Regions from separate parts of the Shewanella acanthi genome, predicted to be linked through region 2. Evidence: predicted binding sites of a transcription regulator. Region 2 holds the regulator's gene; the other holds the start of a gene.
What was found. Region 2 encodes sigma-54, which starts transcription at its own class of promoters, with help from an activator protein. Its sites were predicted from a motif close to GTTGGCACGNNNNTNGNNT; they were not measured.
Positions count from the first base shown of each region.

Region 1: K0H61_RS16905 (nitrate reductase) is a predicted target of sigma-54. The motif match lies at 4,159-4,177, and genes of this name have one in related genera.

Region 1 is NZ_CP080413.1:3,939,365-3,947,780, forward strand. Features, by position in the region: gene cyoB (cytochrome o ubiquinol oxidase subunit I) at 1-1,956, shown strand, start outside; gene cyoC (cytochrome o ubiquinol oxidase subunit III) at 1,958-2,578, shown strand; gene cyoD (cytochrome o ubiquinol oxidase subunit IV) at 2,578-2,919, shown strand; gene cyoE (heme o synthase) at 2,933-3,862, shown strand; gene K0H61_RS16905 (nitrate reductase) at 4,210-6,861, shown strand; gene cobA (uroporphyrinogen-III C-methyltransferase) at 6,851-7,693, shown strand; gene K0H61_RS16915 (ANTAR domain-containing protein) at 7,677-8,416, shown strand, end outside.
Region 2 is NZ_CP080413.1:600,201-608,616, reverse strand. Features, by position in the region: gene lptA (lipopolysaccharide transport periplasmic protein LptA) at 1-252, shown strand, start outside; gene lptB (LPS export ABC transporter ATP-binding protein) at 255-986, shown strand; gene K0H61_RS02590 (RNA polymerase factor sigma-54) at 1,092-2,567, shown strand; gene hpf (ribosome hibernation promoting factor) at 2,596-2,883, shown strand; gene ptsN (PTS IIA-like nitrogen regulatory protein PtsN) at 2,886-3,329, shown strand; gene rapZ (RNase adapter RapZ) at 3,326-4,180, shown strand; gene K0H61_RS02570 (HPr family phosphocarrier protein) at 4,167-4,442, shown strand; gene mgtE (magnesium transporter) at 4,608-5,975, shown strand; gene K0H61_RS02560 (YiaD family glycine zipper/OmpA-like lipoprotein) at 6,064-6,750, opposite strand; gene K0H61_RS02555 (transposase) at 7,413-7,646, shown strand; gene K0H61_RS02550 (PA4780 family RIO1-like protein kinase) at 8,388-8,416, opposite strand, start outside.

The DNA of each region.
Region 1 (8,416 bases), 790 kb from region 2:
ATAGATGCGGTGCCGTATCACGACCCTATCATCATGGTGACCCTCACGGCCGTCGCCTTGATAGGCTTGTGTATCGCAGCCTTGATCACTAAACACAAAAAATGGGGCGTATTATGGCGCGACTGGATCACTTCAGTTGACCACAAACGTCTCGGTATCATGTACATCATCCTCGCATTCGTGATGCTTATCCGTGGTTTCGCGGATGCCATTATGATGCGTACCCAGCAGGCGCTAGCCACCAATGGTGGTGCTGGTTACCTGCCTCCTGATCATTATGACCAAATCTTCACCGCCCATGGCGTGATCATGATTATCTTTATGGCAATGCCATTTATGATCGGTCTGATGAACTTAGTGTTGCCACTGCAAATCGGTGCTCGCGACGTTGCCTTCCCATTCCTAAACAACCTCAGCTTCTGGTTAACCGCTTCTGGTGCCGTGCTGATCAACATTTCTTTAGGTTTAGGTGAGTTTGCGCGTACTGGTTGGGTAGCATACCCGCCATTATCTGAACTGGCGTACAGTCCGGGGGTCGGCGTTGACTACTACATCTGGGCACTGCAGATATCCGGTATCGGGACGACCCTAACCGGTGTGAACTTTATCGCCACCGTAATTAAGATGCGTGCTCCAGGCATGAAGCTGATGCAAATGCCAATCTTCACTTGGACCTGTACTTGGGCCAACATCCTGATTGTTGCTTCGTTCCCAATCCTGACCGCTGTTTTAGGTATGCTGACGCTTGATCGTTACATGGACTTCCACTTCTTCACCAATGATGGTGGTGGTAATGCCATGATGTACATCAACCTGTTCTGGGCATGGGGTCACCCTGAAGTTTACATTCTGATTTTACCTGCGTTTGGTATCTTCTCAGAAGTTATCTCTACCTTTACCTCTAAGCGTCTGTTCGGCTACAACTCAATGGTTTATGCGAGTGGCGCTATCTCTATCCTTGGTTTTATCGTGTGGTTACACCACTTCTTTACCATGGGTTCAAGCGCTAACGTTAACGCCTTCTTTGGTGTGATGACGATGATCATCGCTGTACCAACGGGTGTTAAGCTGTTCAACTGGTTATTTACCATTTACCGCGGTCGTCTGCGCTTAACTGTGCCTGTACTGTGGACTCTTGGTTTCATGGTGACTTTCACCATCGGCGGTATGACGGGTGTTCTACTGGCCGTTCCAGGTGCTGACTACGTTCTGCACAACAGCTTGTTCCTGATTGCTCACTTCCATAACACTATTATTGGTGGTGCGGTATTCGGTTACTTAGCGGGCTTCGCGTTCTGGTTCCCTAAAGCAACTGGCTTCCACTTAAATGAGCGTTTAGGTAAAGCCTCTTTCTGGTGCTGGCAAATTGGTTTCTACATCGCCTTTATGCCACTGTACGTACTGGGCTTCCTCGGTATGACCCGTCGTCTGAACCAAGTTGATAACCCAGATTGGAACATTTGGATCTACATCGCTGCGGTTGGTGCTTGTATCATCCTAGTGGGTATCGTGTTGCAATTCGTTCAGCTATACGTGAGTATCCGTGACCGTGACCAAAACCGTGACACCACTGGTGACCCATGGAACGGCCACACGCTGGAATGGGCAACCGCCTCTCCACCACAGTACTACAACTTCGCTAAGCTGCCTCAAGTGTCTGACATCGATGCCTTCACCGATGCCAAAGAAAAAGGCACTGCTTACCAACGTCCTGTGCACTATCAACCAATCCACATGCCGAAAAACACTGGTACAGGTGTCATGATGGCACTGTGTATCACTCTGTTTGGTTTTGCAGCAATTTGGCACATCTGGTGGCTTGCGATTGCTGGTCTTGTAGGTACGATCGCCATTTTCATTTACCGTGCGTACGACAATGACGTCGACTATTACGTTCAACCCGAAGAAGTGGCTCGCATTGAGAATGCCCACTTAAGTCAAGTAGCAAGGGGCTGATATGAGTGTAGCAATTCCAGCTGATTTAGAAGTCGCGCATAGCGAAATGCACCACGAACACCACGACACGGGTGAAAACACCCTGTTTGGTTTCTGGTTATACCTGATGACCGACTGTATTTTGTTCGCGTCGGTATTCGCAACCTACGCGGTGCTCTATATGAACACCGACGGTGGCGTATCTGGTAAAGACATTTTCGAACTGAACTTCGTACTGGTCGAAACCGCAGCCCTGCTGCTGAGTAGTATCACTTTCGGCTTCGCGTTTATTTACGCTAAGCGCCATAACAAAGCTGCGACTCTGTCGTGGTTGGCGGTGACCTTCGTACTGGGTGCTGTATTTATCGGTATGGAAGTCTATGAATTCCATCACCTGATTGAGCAAGGTAACGGCCCACAACGTAGTGCCTTCCTGTCATCTTTCTTTGCCCTTGTCGGTATGCACGGCTTGCACGTGACCGCGGGTCTGATTTGGATGGCGATCTTGATGATTGAAGTGGCTAAGACTGGACTGGGTAATCGCAGCATCACCCGTCTGGGCTGCTTAAGCTTATTCTGGCACTTCCTGGACATCGTGTGGATCTGCGTATTCACCGTAGTGTACTTATTAGGAGCAATGTAATGGGCGCACAAACTCATTCTCACGATCATGGCCACGGCACAGAAGATCTGGCCTCTAGCATCAAATCCTACTTAGTTGGTTTCGTGCTGTCTGTCGTGTTAACTGCCATCCCATTCTGGGCGGTAATGACCCACAGCTTCGAAAAATCAACCACGTTAGCGATTGTGATTGCGACTGCGCTGGTGCAGATCATCGTACACCTTAAGTACTTCCTGCACTTAGACTTCTCTAAAGAAGGCAAGATCAACACATTCTCATTCCTGTTCACCGCGCTCATCATCGTCATGGTCGTAGGTCTGTCGGTATGGATCATTCTCGAAGCTAACGCTTTGATGATGTAACGAGACACAGTAAATGAATACACAAGCTAGATTTACATCACCGCAATGGAAAGCACGATTCAAAGGGTATGTGCAGGTTACTAAGCCTGGCATCATTTTCGGGAATCTGATTTCCGTTGCCGGCGGCTTCTTATTAGCGGCCAAGGGCGATGTAGATCTGGTCTTGATGCTGGCAAGTTTAGTGGGATTATCGTTAGTCGTGGCCTCTGGCTGCGCTATCAATAACTGTATCGACCGTGACATCGACGCCAAAATGCAGCGCACCTGCAAACGCGTCACCGTCACGGGCGAAATCCCATTAGGCCGAGTGTTAGCGTTTGGTATTACCTTAGGCGTGCTTGGCTTTGGCATCTTAGCCTTGTTTACCAATGCATTAGCCGTGCTGTTCGCCGCGATTGGTTACATCGTTTATGTTGGGGTATATAGCCTCTATATGAAACGTAACTCAGTCTACGGCACTTTAGTGGGCAGCTTTTCGGGCGCAGTACCGCCCGTGGTTGGCTACTGCAGCGTAACGGGTCAAATGGATGTGGGCGCAGCAATTTTATTGTTGATGTTCAGCCTTTGGCAGATGCCGCATTCCTACGCCATCGCGATTTTCCGCTTTAATGACTATGCCGCAGCGAAGATTCCTGTACTTCCTGTAGCAGAGGGTATGGCGAAGGCGAAACTGCATATAGTGCTCTATATCGCCGTATTCGCCCTCGTCAGCACTTTGCTGCCGCTGGCAGGTTACACTGGCATCGCCTTTATGGGCGTCACCTGTGCGACTAGCCTCTGGTGGTTAGCAATGGCATTAAAGGGGTATCGTCAAGACGTGGATTTAACCCGTTGGGCGCGTCAGGTATTTGGATTTTCGATTATCACTATCACAGCCCTAAGCATCGCGATGGCGCTGGATTTTCAGGTCGTCGCAGAGCCTTTGCTGACATTTAGCAAATAAACCCGCAAGGTATTCATTCACGAAAAGCGCTAACTTGTTAGCGCTTTTTTATTTCCCGCAATCTAAATATTACTCCTCTTTTAAGACGCAAAAGCATTCCTAGTCGTAGCGGTAAACACCACTCCTTTATAGGTATTCAATAACTCGTCTACCTCTTTTTAGGTATATGATTTTAAAGGGATTTTTGCACCAAACTTGTTCATGAATTGTTAAAATTGCCCCGTAGTTGCGCAAAAATCACTCCGCAAAATCGGCACTATTTTTGAAAAGTGCTTATAAATCATCACTGTTTTATATTTGGCCTGGCTGTTGCTTATACAGTTTCACTCAATAGAGGGGGACTGCCAGTGAAGTTAACTCAAACAAACTGTGCCTACTGCGGTGTAGGGTGTGGGATCGAGGTGATGCAAAGTGACCAGCAATTCGCATTAAAGGGCGATGCTGAGCACCCAGCTAACCATGGTCGTCTATGCCAAAAGGGTGAGCGTTTATTAGATACCCTGCCCTTACCCCAAGCGCTGCGTTATCCCCGCTTAGGTGCTAACGGCAAACAACTCACTTGGGATCAAGCCACATCCCTTGTTGCCAGTAAATTCAGTGAGGCGATTGCAGAACATGGTAGTGACTCAGTTGCCTTCTATCTTTCGGGTCAACTGCTGACCGAAGACTATTACGTTGCCAATAAGCTCGCCAAGGGCTTTTGGGGCACGGCGAATGTGGATACCAACTCACGCCTTTGTATGTCGTCTGCGGTAAGCGCGCATTTGCGCGCCTTTGGTGAAGATGTCGTCCCCGGCTGCTATCAAGATTTCGATCTTGCCGATGTGATTGTGTTAGTCGGCGCGAATACCGCTTGGACCCATCCAGTGTTGTTTCAGCGCATTCTGCGTGCCCGCGAAAGTCGCGGCACTAAATTAGTGGTTATCGATCCGCGCCGCACCGCGACTGCCCGTCAGGCCGATCTGCATATTGCCATTAAGCCAGGTCAGGATCTCTGGCTGTTTTCCTTGCTGTTTAAACATCTTTCGCAAACTAATGCTGTTGATCATGGCTATATCGCCAATCACACCAGCGGCAGTGAAGATGCGCTAACCCAGTTAGCAAACTGGCTGGGCACGGATGAAAATGCTTTGCAGCAAAGCGGCGTTTCAGCCACACAATTCCAGCAATTACTCGCGCTATACTGCGACAATGAAGCGGTAGTGACCGCAAGCTGCATGGGCGTAAATCAGTCAGTGACGGGCACAGATACCACTAACGCTATCATCAACTGCCACCTGCTCAAGGGGCATATTGGTCAGCCCGGTTGTGGCTTCTTTTCGCTGACGGGCCAGCCCAATGCCATGGGTGGCAGAGAAGTCGGCGGCCTTGCAACTCAGCTCGCCAATCACATGGGGTTTAGTTGTGAAGAACGTCAGTTACTCGCCGATTTTTGGCCCCGCAGCAATATCGCCCCCCATGCAGGTTTAACTGCAACTGAGCTGTTCCAAGCCATGGCGGATGGAAAAATCAATGCGGTGTGGATTATGGCAACCAATCCATTGGCATCCTTACCCGACTCAGCCTTAGTGCGCCGCGCGCTGCAAACCTGCCCCTTCGTTGTGGTATCCGACATCACTAGCGACACAGATACCGCCCAATTTGCCGATGTGTTGCTGCCCGCCCAAGGTTGGTCGGAAAAGTCCGGCACCACCACCAACAGCGAGCGCCGCATTAGCCGTCAACGCGCCTTCAAACCTGCACTTGGAGAGGCGCGCGCCGATTGGCAAATGGTGTGTGATGTTGCCAAAGCTATTGGCTATCAAGGATTCGATTATGCCAGTGCCGCGGATATCTTTCGTGAGTACGCAGCGCTCTCTGCAAAGGTGAAACAGGCATTCCCCCATAAACTATTCGATTTATCAGCCCTGCAGCACATTACCGATGACGCTTATGAGGCGCTCAGTCCCATACAATGGCCAGTGACATCAAGCCATGCCCATAACCGCCTGTATAGCGATGGGGTGTTTTCCTTCGCCGATGGTCGCGCCCGTTTTGTAGTGCCATCGGCTGCGCCAATGCAGCCTGAGGCGACTCACACTGATACGTTAATCCTGTTATCGGGTCGTAGCCGCGATCAATGGCATACCCGCAGCCGCACTGGCCATGTAGCGCAGTTAGTTGCCCACGAGCAACAACCCTGCGTCTACGCCCACCCTGACACCTTAGTAGTGAGGGAACTTGTCTCAGGGCAGTTAGTGACGCTTCAAGGCCAACAGACTGCTGAGGCTAACAACGAGCTACTAGTACAAGTGATTGCCGACGATACTGTGCCCGTTGACCAGCTGTTTATGTCAATGCACTGGACGGGCCGCGAGACAGCTGTCGCCAGCGTGAATCTCCTGCTCGATAGCCGCATCGATACCATATCTAAACAGCCCGCCTTCAAGGGGCAAAGGGTTGCGATTTCAAGCCGTAAAGATTTGCTACAGGGCATTGAGTGGGGAAATCCAACCGCGATTGAAAACACCCTATATCGATTCGAGCAGGTGCTCGCAAAAGGCGCGTGCCATCATTTCGCCCTGCCAGCCTGTGACTCACCCGAAGCCCGAAACGGACTTAAATGGACGGTAGAAAACGTGGAAATTCACTGCGAGCTCAAAGCGGGTCGCATCCATGCTATTCGCCTGTTATCCCCCCTTCGCATCGCCATTGATAAAACCGCGGTTTTTGCCCTTATCGACGACATTGCAAGCGCCCAATCCATTGGCAAGCTTGAGCAATTAGTGCGCGCGGGTGATAGCCCCTTGGTCTGCGTCTGCAAGGGTGTGAGCCGCGATCAAATCATTACCGTGGCGCAAAGTTTTGCCCCAGCCAAACGCTTTGAGGCCGTTCAGCAACTTACAGGCTGCGGTACAGGTTGTGGTAGTTGCCGCGGTGAGTTGCTGTCGATTCTGGAACAGGGCCTAACGCCTTCACATTCAGCCGTCACCATGGGAGGCGTTCAAGATGCCGACTAATATGCACACCTCACTGCAAGCATTCTTACAAAACAGTGCCTTACCTACTCTCGATGCGGGCAGCGTAGCCCTCGTTGGCGCAGGCTGTGGCAGTTTGGGCAATCTGACTCTCGCGGCATTAACCCTTATCGCCAACTGCGATGCCGTGGTGTTTGATGCTCTAGTCGATAACGAGATTTTGGCCCTACTGCCAGAAACCTGCGAACGCTACGACATGGGCAAACGTGGCGGTAATCCCTCGGCCAGCCAAGATGCTATCAATCATAAATTACTTGAACTGGCGCAGTGTGGATTAAAAGTACTGCGATTAAAGGGCGGCGATCCCAGCGTATTTGGTCGCGGTGGCGAAGAGGCGTTATTTTTAGCCCGTCACGGGGTGAAAAGTCAGTTTGTGGCGGGCGTAACTGCGGCGCTTGGCTGCGCAGCCTCGGCGGCAATCCCCTTAACCCATCGCGGCGTTTCCCGTTCCGTCACCTTAGTCACTGGCCACCAGCAGGACGGCGATACGACCCACCACTGGCGCACCTTGCTGTCTCTCGGTAGCACCTTAGTGTTCTACATGGGTAAGGATCAGGCGCCAAAAATCGCCGCATCGTTACTGCTGTCGGGTGCAAATCCAGATCTGCCGATGGTGTTTATCAGCGCAGGTTGCCGTGAAGCGCAGCAGCTGCACCCTGCCACTATCGCGACCATGGCATTGACCGCGAAACTTATCCAAACCCAAGGCCCAACGCTGATGATCCTCGGTGAAGTCGTGGCCGTTGGCAGCGAGTTACAACAATTACTCGCAGAGATTGACAACGGAGGGCTGCGCCATGCTGTCGCAGGTTAACATCAATATCAGCCCCCGCGAGCTGCTGCATGCGCTGGCCGCAGGCCCCAGAAAAGCCCGCAGCTTGAGCGTGAATGAAGCCCGCGCCATGGTACACCTGTGGGCCAAGGGTGAAATGGATGATGTGCAATTTGGTTCACTATTACTCATCATGCGCCATCGCGGCGAAACCGCCGAAGAGGTCGCTGGTGTGGCATTAGCGCTCCGGGATTTCAGCGTCTTTGCCACAGTACCCGAACTCAATGCCACACTCGACTGGCCCTGTTATGCGGGTAAGCGCGAGCAGTTCCCTTGGTTACTCTTCGCTGCGCTGCGCCTCGGCAAAAAAGGCCAACGCATTGTGCTCCATGGGGATGAACTGGCTTCACCTAAGCGTAACCATGTCGGTGCCTTTGTGAAGCAGGTCGGCATTCCTGTCGCTATCGATGCCATGGGTGCCGCCAAAGCACTAGACGCTAAGGGCGTGGTCTATATGAGCCTCGATAGCATGTTACCGCTATGGCCACGTATTCGCGCCCTGCACCGCACATTATCGCTTCGCACTTTGCTCACCCAAGCAGTACGTTTCTTTAATCCCGCTAACTGCCACTACGGGGTGCGCACTTACTTCCACCACGGTTTAGATGTGCATTACCAAGCGGTATTAGCGGCGATGGCGCCACACTGTCCGGAGCAGGAATTAGTGATATTTCGCGGCCATCAGGGTGAAGCCGAAATCAATCC
Region 2 (8,416 bases):
GCATCTGCCAGTGCAAAAGAAATTCGCTACGAAATGGCTTCACGCACTCTAACACTAAAAGGTCAAGCAACCCTCGATCAAGCTGGTAGCCAAGTGACAGGTAACCTGATTCGTTACAACATCACCCAGCAAAAACTGATTGCAGAGAGTACCGGCAATGGTGACGATCGGGTAATAACGATTATTCAGCCCGAAAATTATCAGGAAGATCTTAAAAATCCTCCCGCTGACAAACCTGTTAAACAGGACTGACAATGACCCAAATTACCTTAAAAGCCCAAAATCTGGCCAAAAGCTATAAGAGTCGTCAGGTCGTTAAAGATGTCAGCCTCACGGTAAAAACTGGGCAAGTAGTCGGGCTCCTCGGCCCAAATGGCGCTGGCAAAACCACCACTTTCTACATGGTTGTCGGTCTGGTCAAAAGCGATAAGGGCAGTATCTTTATCGATAACGATGACTTAACCGCCGATCCTATGCATTTACGGGCCCGTAAAGGGATTGGTTATCTGCCACAGGAAGCCAGTATTTTCCGTAAGCTCACCGTGCACGACAACATCATGGCGGTGCTGCAAACCCGCAAAGAACTCAATAACGAGCAACGGATTGAAGAGCTAGAACATCTTTTGGAAGAATTCCACATTACCCATATTCGTGACAGCCAAGGCATGTCACTGTCGGGTGGTGAACGCCGCCGGGTAGAAATTGCCCGCGCCCTTGCCGCAAATCCTAAGTTTATTCTGCTCGATGAACCCTTTGCCGGGGTTGACCCAATTTCGGTTATCGACATCAAGAAGATCATTGAACAGCTCAAAAGTCGTGGGCTTGGAGTGCTGATCACCGACCACAACGTGCGCGAAACCTTAGACGTGTGTGAGCATGCCTATATCGTGAGTCACGGAAACCTGATCGCAGAGGGGACACCCGCAGAGATCTTAAACAATCAGCAAGTTAGGGCTGTGTACTTAGGTGAACAATTCAGGCTATAGTTACTAAAACAGAGCCAAACTCCTTGAATTTTAGGTCTCTTGACTCAATCAAAAAGATAACAAGTAACCTAAATTCAAAATTATAACGTAGGGATCAGCGGTAGCATGAAAGCGTCACTCCAGCTCAAACTGGGTCAACAGTTAACAATGACGCCACAACTACAACAGGCAATTCGCCTGTTACAATTGTCGTCATTGGAATTGCAGCAAGAGATCCAGCAAGCCTTAGACTCAAATCCTCTTCTCGAGCTGGAAGAGGAGCAATTTGACGCATCGAGTGACCGCAATCAGGCCATCGCCGATACTGATTTCAGCGAAGCCAGCGCCCTTCCACCCGAGCAGGATAATTCTGCCGTCGATATCGCCGAATCCTTAACTAAGGATTCCATGCCCGACGAACTTCCCATAGATACGACTTGGGATGAAGTCTACACCGCCTCATCCAATGCCGGCCCTGGTGGCAGCCGAGAAGACGATATGCCCTTTCAAGGCGAAACCAGCGAAGGGCTTTACGAACACTTAGAGTGGCAAAAAAATCTCACCCCCTTCTCCGACACCGATATGGCAATTGCCACCGCAATCATCGATGCTATCGACGATCAGGGCTATCTGACCCAGAGCACCGAAGAGATTCTCGAGGCCATGGGTAATCCGGATATCGAACTCGATGAAGTCGAAGCGGTATTGAAGCGTATCCAACATTTCGATCCTCTCGGTGTCGCGGCAAGGGATTTAAGCGAGTGTCTGCTGATCCAATTATCTCACTTTTCGCCTGATACACCTCAACTAGATAACGCTCGCATGCTGATCAAGGAACACTTGGATCTGATCGCTGCCCGCGATTTTAGATTGTTGATGCGAAAGACCAAGCTTAAGGAAGATGATCTGCGCGATAGCATTGCCCTTATCCAAACCCTTAACCCTCGTCCTGGTTTATTAATCACCCCAATAGATGAAGAATACGTTGTACCCGATGTCTCAGTGTCGAAGAAAAATGGTCGTTGGGTCGTCGAGCTCAATCCGGATTGCATGCCAAAAATCAATGTTAATCAACAGTATGCAGCAATGGCTCGCAGCAGTAAAAATCAATCTGATAGTCAGTTTATCCGTGGTCATCTGCAGGAAGCCAAGTGGTTTATTAAGAGTCTAGAGAGTCGTAACGACACTCTTCTTAAGGTGGCAAATTGCATTGTGCAGTATCAGCAAGGTTTCTTCGAATACGGTGAAGAAGCCATGAAGCCTATGGTTCTGAACGATATTGCCGAAGCCGTTGAAATGCACGAGTCGACCATTTCACGGGTGACTACCCAAAAGTATATGCATACCCCAAAGGGACTTTTTGAACTAAAATATTTCTTCTCAAGCCACGTCGGCACCGACGATGGCGGTGAGTGTTCATCCACAGCAATCAGAGCTTTTATTAAGAAACTGGTTGCGGCGGAAAATCAGAAGAAGCCTCTGAGCGATAGCAAGATGGCACAACTTCTGGCCGAACAGGGAATTAACGTCGCCCGAAGAACGATTGCGAAGTATCGAGAAGCGATGCTGATCCCCCCATCCAACCAGCGTAAAAGTTTATAACCTACAGTGGATATCGGAGGACGTTTCTATGCAAATTAACCTGAGTGGACACCATGTCGAGATAACAGAATCTTTACGGGCATATGTAGAGGAAAAGTTTTCAAAACTTGAACGTCATTTCGAACAGATCAATAATGTGCACGTTGTACTCAATGTTGAGAAAATGCAACAAATCGCCGAAGCAAGGATCAATCTCACCGGTGGTGAAGTCTTCGCGACTTCAGAGCATGCGGACATGTATGCTGCCATAGACGTCCTGATAGACAAGCTTGATCGTCAGGTTATTAAACACAAAGAGAAGTTAACAAAACACTAACAATGGAACTTCGTACCATACTGCGGCCGGAATGCACAACCTGCGCCACTCCGGGCAGTAAGAAAAAGGTACTGGAACTCATCAGCGACTTAGCCGCTGCCCAGTACCCAACCCTCTCATCTCAAGAGATATTCGAAAGCCTAGTGGCACGCGAAAAGATGGGGAGCACAGGTATAGGTAACGGTATCGCCATTCCACATGGCAGATTAACCGATATAGCACAACCCATAGCAATACTCGTTAAATGTGAGGAACCGATAGCTTTTGACGCTATCGACAAGCAACCGGTTGATATTTTATTTGCACTGCTTGTGCCTGCTGAACAGTGTCAGCAGCACTTAAGTACCCTGTCATCGATGGCCGAGCGCCTGAGCGACAAACAGGTTTTGAAGCAATTACGCAAAACCCATGATGAAACGGAACTCTATCAGGTAATCACTGGATGAAACTGGTTATAGTGTCTGGGCGCTCTGGCTCAGGAAAATCTGTCGCACTAAGGGTGCTCGAAGATCTCGGCTATTACTGCGTCGATAATCTTCCATTACCCTTAATCGGCAGTTTACTTGGGCAGCTCAAGGGCAGTAACGATCTCGTCGCCATCAGTGTCGACGTGCGTAACTTGCCAGAGCAAGACAAAGAGTTGGAAAAACAACTCGCAAGTCTCGCCGATGGCACTGAACTTATCAGCTTCTTCCTCAATTCCAGCGATAAAGTCCTGCTCAAACGCTACAGCGAAACCCGGCGCTTGCACCCCTTGTCTAAGAGCCGCGTCTCACTGCAGGAAGCCATTAAGCTTGAAGGTAAATTGCTTGAGCCTTTATCGCAGCAGATGGATCACTACATAGATACCTCTAACTTGAATATCTATGAACTCAGCGATCAGGTTCGGCAAATTCTGCTCGGCAGTGTCGATAAAGAACTGGTGATCAATTTCGAATCATTTGGCTTTAAGCACGGCATGCCCACCGAAGCCGACTTTATGTTTGATGTGCGTTTTTTACCAAATCCCCACTGGGAAGCAGAACTTAGGCCATTAACGGGCTTAGACGAACCCGTGGCAGAGTTTTTAAATCGCCAACCCTTAGTCAATAAGTTTATTTGGCAGATTGAGAATCTACTCGAAACTTGGTTACCCCACCTTGAGCGCAATAACCGCAGCTATTTGACCATAGCCATTGGCTGTACGGGTGGACAACACCGATCTGTCTATATAGCTGAGCAACTGGCTAAACGCTTCAGTAACGGTAAACATCAAGTCAATGCACGCCATCGGGAACTGACTAATGCCAAAGCTTGAACGCCAAGTCACCATTTGCAATAAACTCGGCCTCCATGCCCGAGCCGCAACCAAATTAGTCGTGCTCGCCTCAGAGTTCGATGCCAGCATCACATTAATTCAAGGTGAGAAACAAGCCTCAGCCGCCAGTGTACTTGGTCTATTAATGCTCGAAACTGGCATGGGTAAAACCATCAAATTAATTGCCGAAGGCCCGGATGCCGAAGCTGCGCTCGATGCCATTTGCGCCTTAATCGACGCCAAGTTCGACGAAGCCTGCTAAGACTCCCCATCCAGATAACCTAACAGCCTATTTAATTTCAGTAAGTTAATTTCACTCTGTGATGTTTATAGCTCGACGCTTTCTTCACTGCTCAATTACAATATAAATAATCCTACGTCCTAATTTTCCCAACGCCATCACCTTGGCCGTCATTCTGGAGGACAAATGCCCGTAGAAGCCTCGGATAGTCTACAAGTCGGCCAACGCCTCGATCAGCTGAGCCAAGCGCTCAACAGTGGCATGTTTGTGCACGTGAGGCAGATGCTACAAAACATGGCCGCATCGGACATCGCCCTAATTTTAGAATCTACGCCCCCTAAAGCGCGTCAAGTGTTATCCCAGCTTATCGATCAGGAGCAGCTTGGCGATGTGTTAGATGAGCTTGGTGAAGAGCTCAAAGATCCGCTTATCCGTTCAATGAGTCCAGAGCGTGTCGCAAAGGCCACCGCCAGTATGGATACCGATGATCTTGCCTATATTCTCAGAAGCTTGCCGGACACTGTGTATAAGCAAGTATTGCAATCGATGAGTCTGCAAAATCGTCAGCGGGTTGAACAAGCCCTGTCCTACCCCGACGAGACAGCTGGCAGTTTAATGAATACTGACACAGTCACCCTAAGACCCGATGTCAATATTGATGTGGTTCTGCGTTATCTTCGACAACGCGGCAACTTGCCAGACACCACAGATACCCTCTATGTGGTGGATAAACACGACCGAGTACTTGGCGGGGTGAAACTTGCTGATCTGCTCACGTGCGATCCCAACACCCATATCAGCAGCATTATCGATACCGATATCGAAAGCATTCCCGTGGGCATGTCCGACAGTGAAGTGGCACAGCTGTTCGAGCGTCACGACTGGGTATCGGCGCCTGTTGTGGATAGTGAAGGCAAGTTGCTTGGAAGGATAACCATTGATGATGTGGTCGATGTTATCCGCGAAGATGCCGAGCATTCAATGATGGGGATGGCGGGGATGGATGACGATGAAGACACCTTCGCCCCCGTATTCAAAAGTACCTTTAGACGCTCACTGTGGCTGACCATCAACCTGTTTGCCGCACTGCTTGCATCTTCTGTCAGCAATATGTTTGAAGGCACCATAGAGCAGTTTGCAACTATTGCCATTCTAATGACGATAGTACCGAGTATGGGTGGAGTCGCTGGCAATCAAACCCTAGCGCTGGTTATCCGCGGTATTGCCCTTGGGCATATAGGCCAGAGTAATGCCCGCTGGCTCATCGGAAAGGAACTCGCTATTGGCTTTCTAAACGGCTTAATGTGGTCGATTTTAGTGTTTATCGCAGTCTTTATTTGGAAGCATGATATTGCACTCGCAAGCCTTATTGGTGGCGCTATGCTTATCAATATGACGGTAGCGGGCCTTGCTGGAGCCAGTATTCCGCTCATCCTAAAGCGCTTCAATGTTGACCCTGCACTCGCTGGCGGCATGGTACTGACCACGGTTACTGACGTGATAGGGCTATTTGCCTTCCTAGGCCTTGCAACCTTGTATCTAATGCACGGCTAGTCCGCTAACTCAAAATAAAAAGTCGCCAATTGGCGACTTTTTATTTACAAAACACGACGCCAACGAAGTTAGCGCTGTAGCAACGTCATTAAGAGGTTGGCGTTAATACGATTTCAACGCGGCGGTTTTGTGCACGGCCTTCCGCGGTGTTGTTAGAAGCGATTGGGCTTGCTTTACCCATGCCCCTTGTACTGACACGTGCTGATTCAACACCTTTAGTCGTCAGGTAGTTACCGACTTCACCGGCGCGCACCTGTGATAGGCGCAGGTTATAGGAGTCCGAACCACTGCTGTCGGTATAACCTAATACATTGAGTTGGGTCTTATTGTATTCCTTGGCCACCAGCGCAACAGAATTCAATACGTTTTTAGCGCCATCATTCAGCTCGGTTTGATCCACCGCAAAGGTCACTTCGTTTGGCATATTTAACACAATATTGTCGCCATCACGGGTCACACTCACGCCCGTTGATGCCAATTGCTGGCGTAACTTGGCTTCTTGCACATCCATGTAGTAACCAATACCACCACCAACGGCAGCACCCGATGCAGCACCTATCAGCGCGCCCTTGCCGCGATCTTTCTTACTCGATGAAGCTACACCAATCGCAGCACCAGCAACGGCACCAATAATCGAGCCAGTCGCCGCTTTAGAAGTTTGCTCTTCGTTAGTGTATGGATTAATCGTCGAACAACCAGATGCAATTAATGCACTGCTTAACACAACAACGGCCAATTTAGCCGTTGGCAATGAATTCATTGAAAACTTCATCATTAAAAACCTCAACATCATTGATGATTGTTATTACCGCAAAATGCCAGCAAACCGCGAGGGCATGGGCAATCCATCCCGGGACGCCGCGAAAAAAAGCCAGTATATAAACATTCTGTCCTCAAACAATCTTTATTGATGAATAGCAATGCTTTAGTCGGATTTTTGTCATTAAAAACACCGTTAAGAAACATTTGAACAACAATAAAATAACAATTCGAGTCAAAGCACTAAAATAGTGCAGCCTGCACCGTTTCAGCCACGCATAAAAATTAACATCGTTTGAAACACTCTCACAAATATATGATTTATAATACAAAATATTTTTTTAGAATATTGGCACGAATCTTACATACCAATAAATAGGTAGCTGAGCTAATTTGGGAAATACCCAGGGACTCACAAACCTAAAGACTGTTTTACAGCGAAGGACGTTAATCTGGGTGCAGTTTTAATGCACTTAAATCGAAGCACAATCCCTGATATTGCTGGGGTTGAGGAGGTAAAGATGAAACACCTTATGAAACTTATCACCCTGTGTCGCCATGAATGGTTTGCATTATGCCATGTCGGGCTTAGCCAGTGGGATATCGAACAGCGTCGCTAATCACTAAAGGAAACTATCAAAAAAACCAACTGTTTAAAAGCGTTAAGAGGAATTCCCCATGGGTATCGCCGAACACAATCTCAAACAAGACGTCATTTTTGAAGTGAAAGTCAGAGGCAGATTACTCTCTGATGTGGCGCGACAGTACGGCATTTCCGCAAAAGCTGTTTACCAGTGGGTTAGAGAAAGCGATCTTAAACCACAACAAAGAGAATGTGCGCTGGTCAATGAAATCGCCCAGCTACAAAAGAGAATAAAACAGCTCAGCAGCGAGTTACGCACCATAGGTTAACGGATAAAACCTAAGGTAACTGAATAGACAAGGCCGGACAAAAAATCTCATTTCGTCGATTACAGGAAGGTAAGCGAAGTGCAAGATGTGCTAAAAAACTTAATAACAGCGCCAATTAATGTCCGGCCTTGTCATCCCAATGGCTGAACCTGAACCAAAGGGCATAAAGACAAGCTAACAGTTTAGACAGGGTCGGACGGGCATCTTTCATCGCTCCCCAACGAACCGAGATATAAATCGTACAAATAACAAAAACAACTGTGCTGTTTACTGTCCGGCTCTGTCACTTTTCAATCTCGCCGAGTGGGAATATTGAAAAGCACCAAGATGTAACGGTTTTGACAAGGCTCTTAGAGGGAGTTATCTCCCCCAAAGATCAAATATGTGAGTTGTGCTCCCCCAAGTCACGAACATATTACCCTCTTGGGTCTTGTCCTTTTATTCAGAGATCGCAGTGGATCTCAACCTATCAGCCAAGGAGGATAATGCTGATATGGATAAGTTTCGGCAAGACACGAGGGAGTTATCTCCCCCAAAGATCAAATATGTAGATAGCGCTCCCCACAGAATCGCATATTTCTCTCTCTGGTCTTGTCCTTTTATTTCGCCCTTTTAGGGCTATTGGCCAAGGATGGCAGCAGAAAGAAGCACTTCTTCCATACACCCAACACGCACTAGACAAATAAAAAGACGCTTTAATAGCGCCTTTTAGAATGTTGATTTTAAAACGATGAACAGTGATTAGTAGCCGTCATTAGCCTCTTGAATAC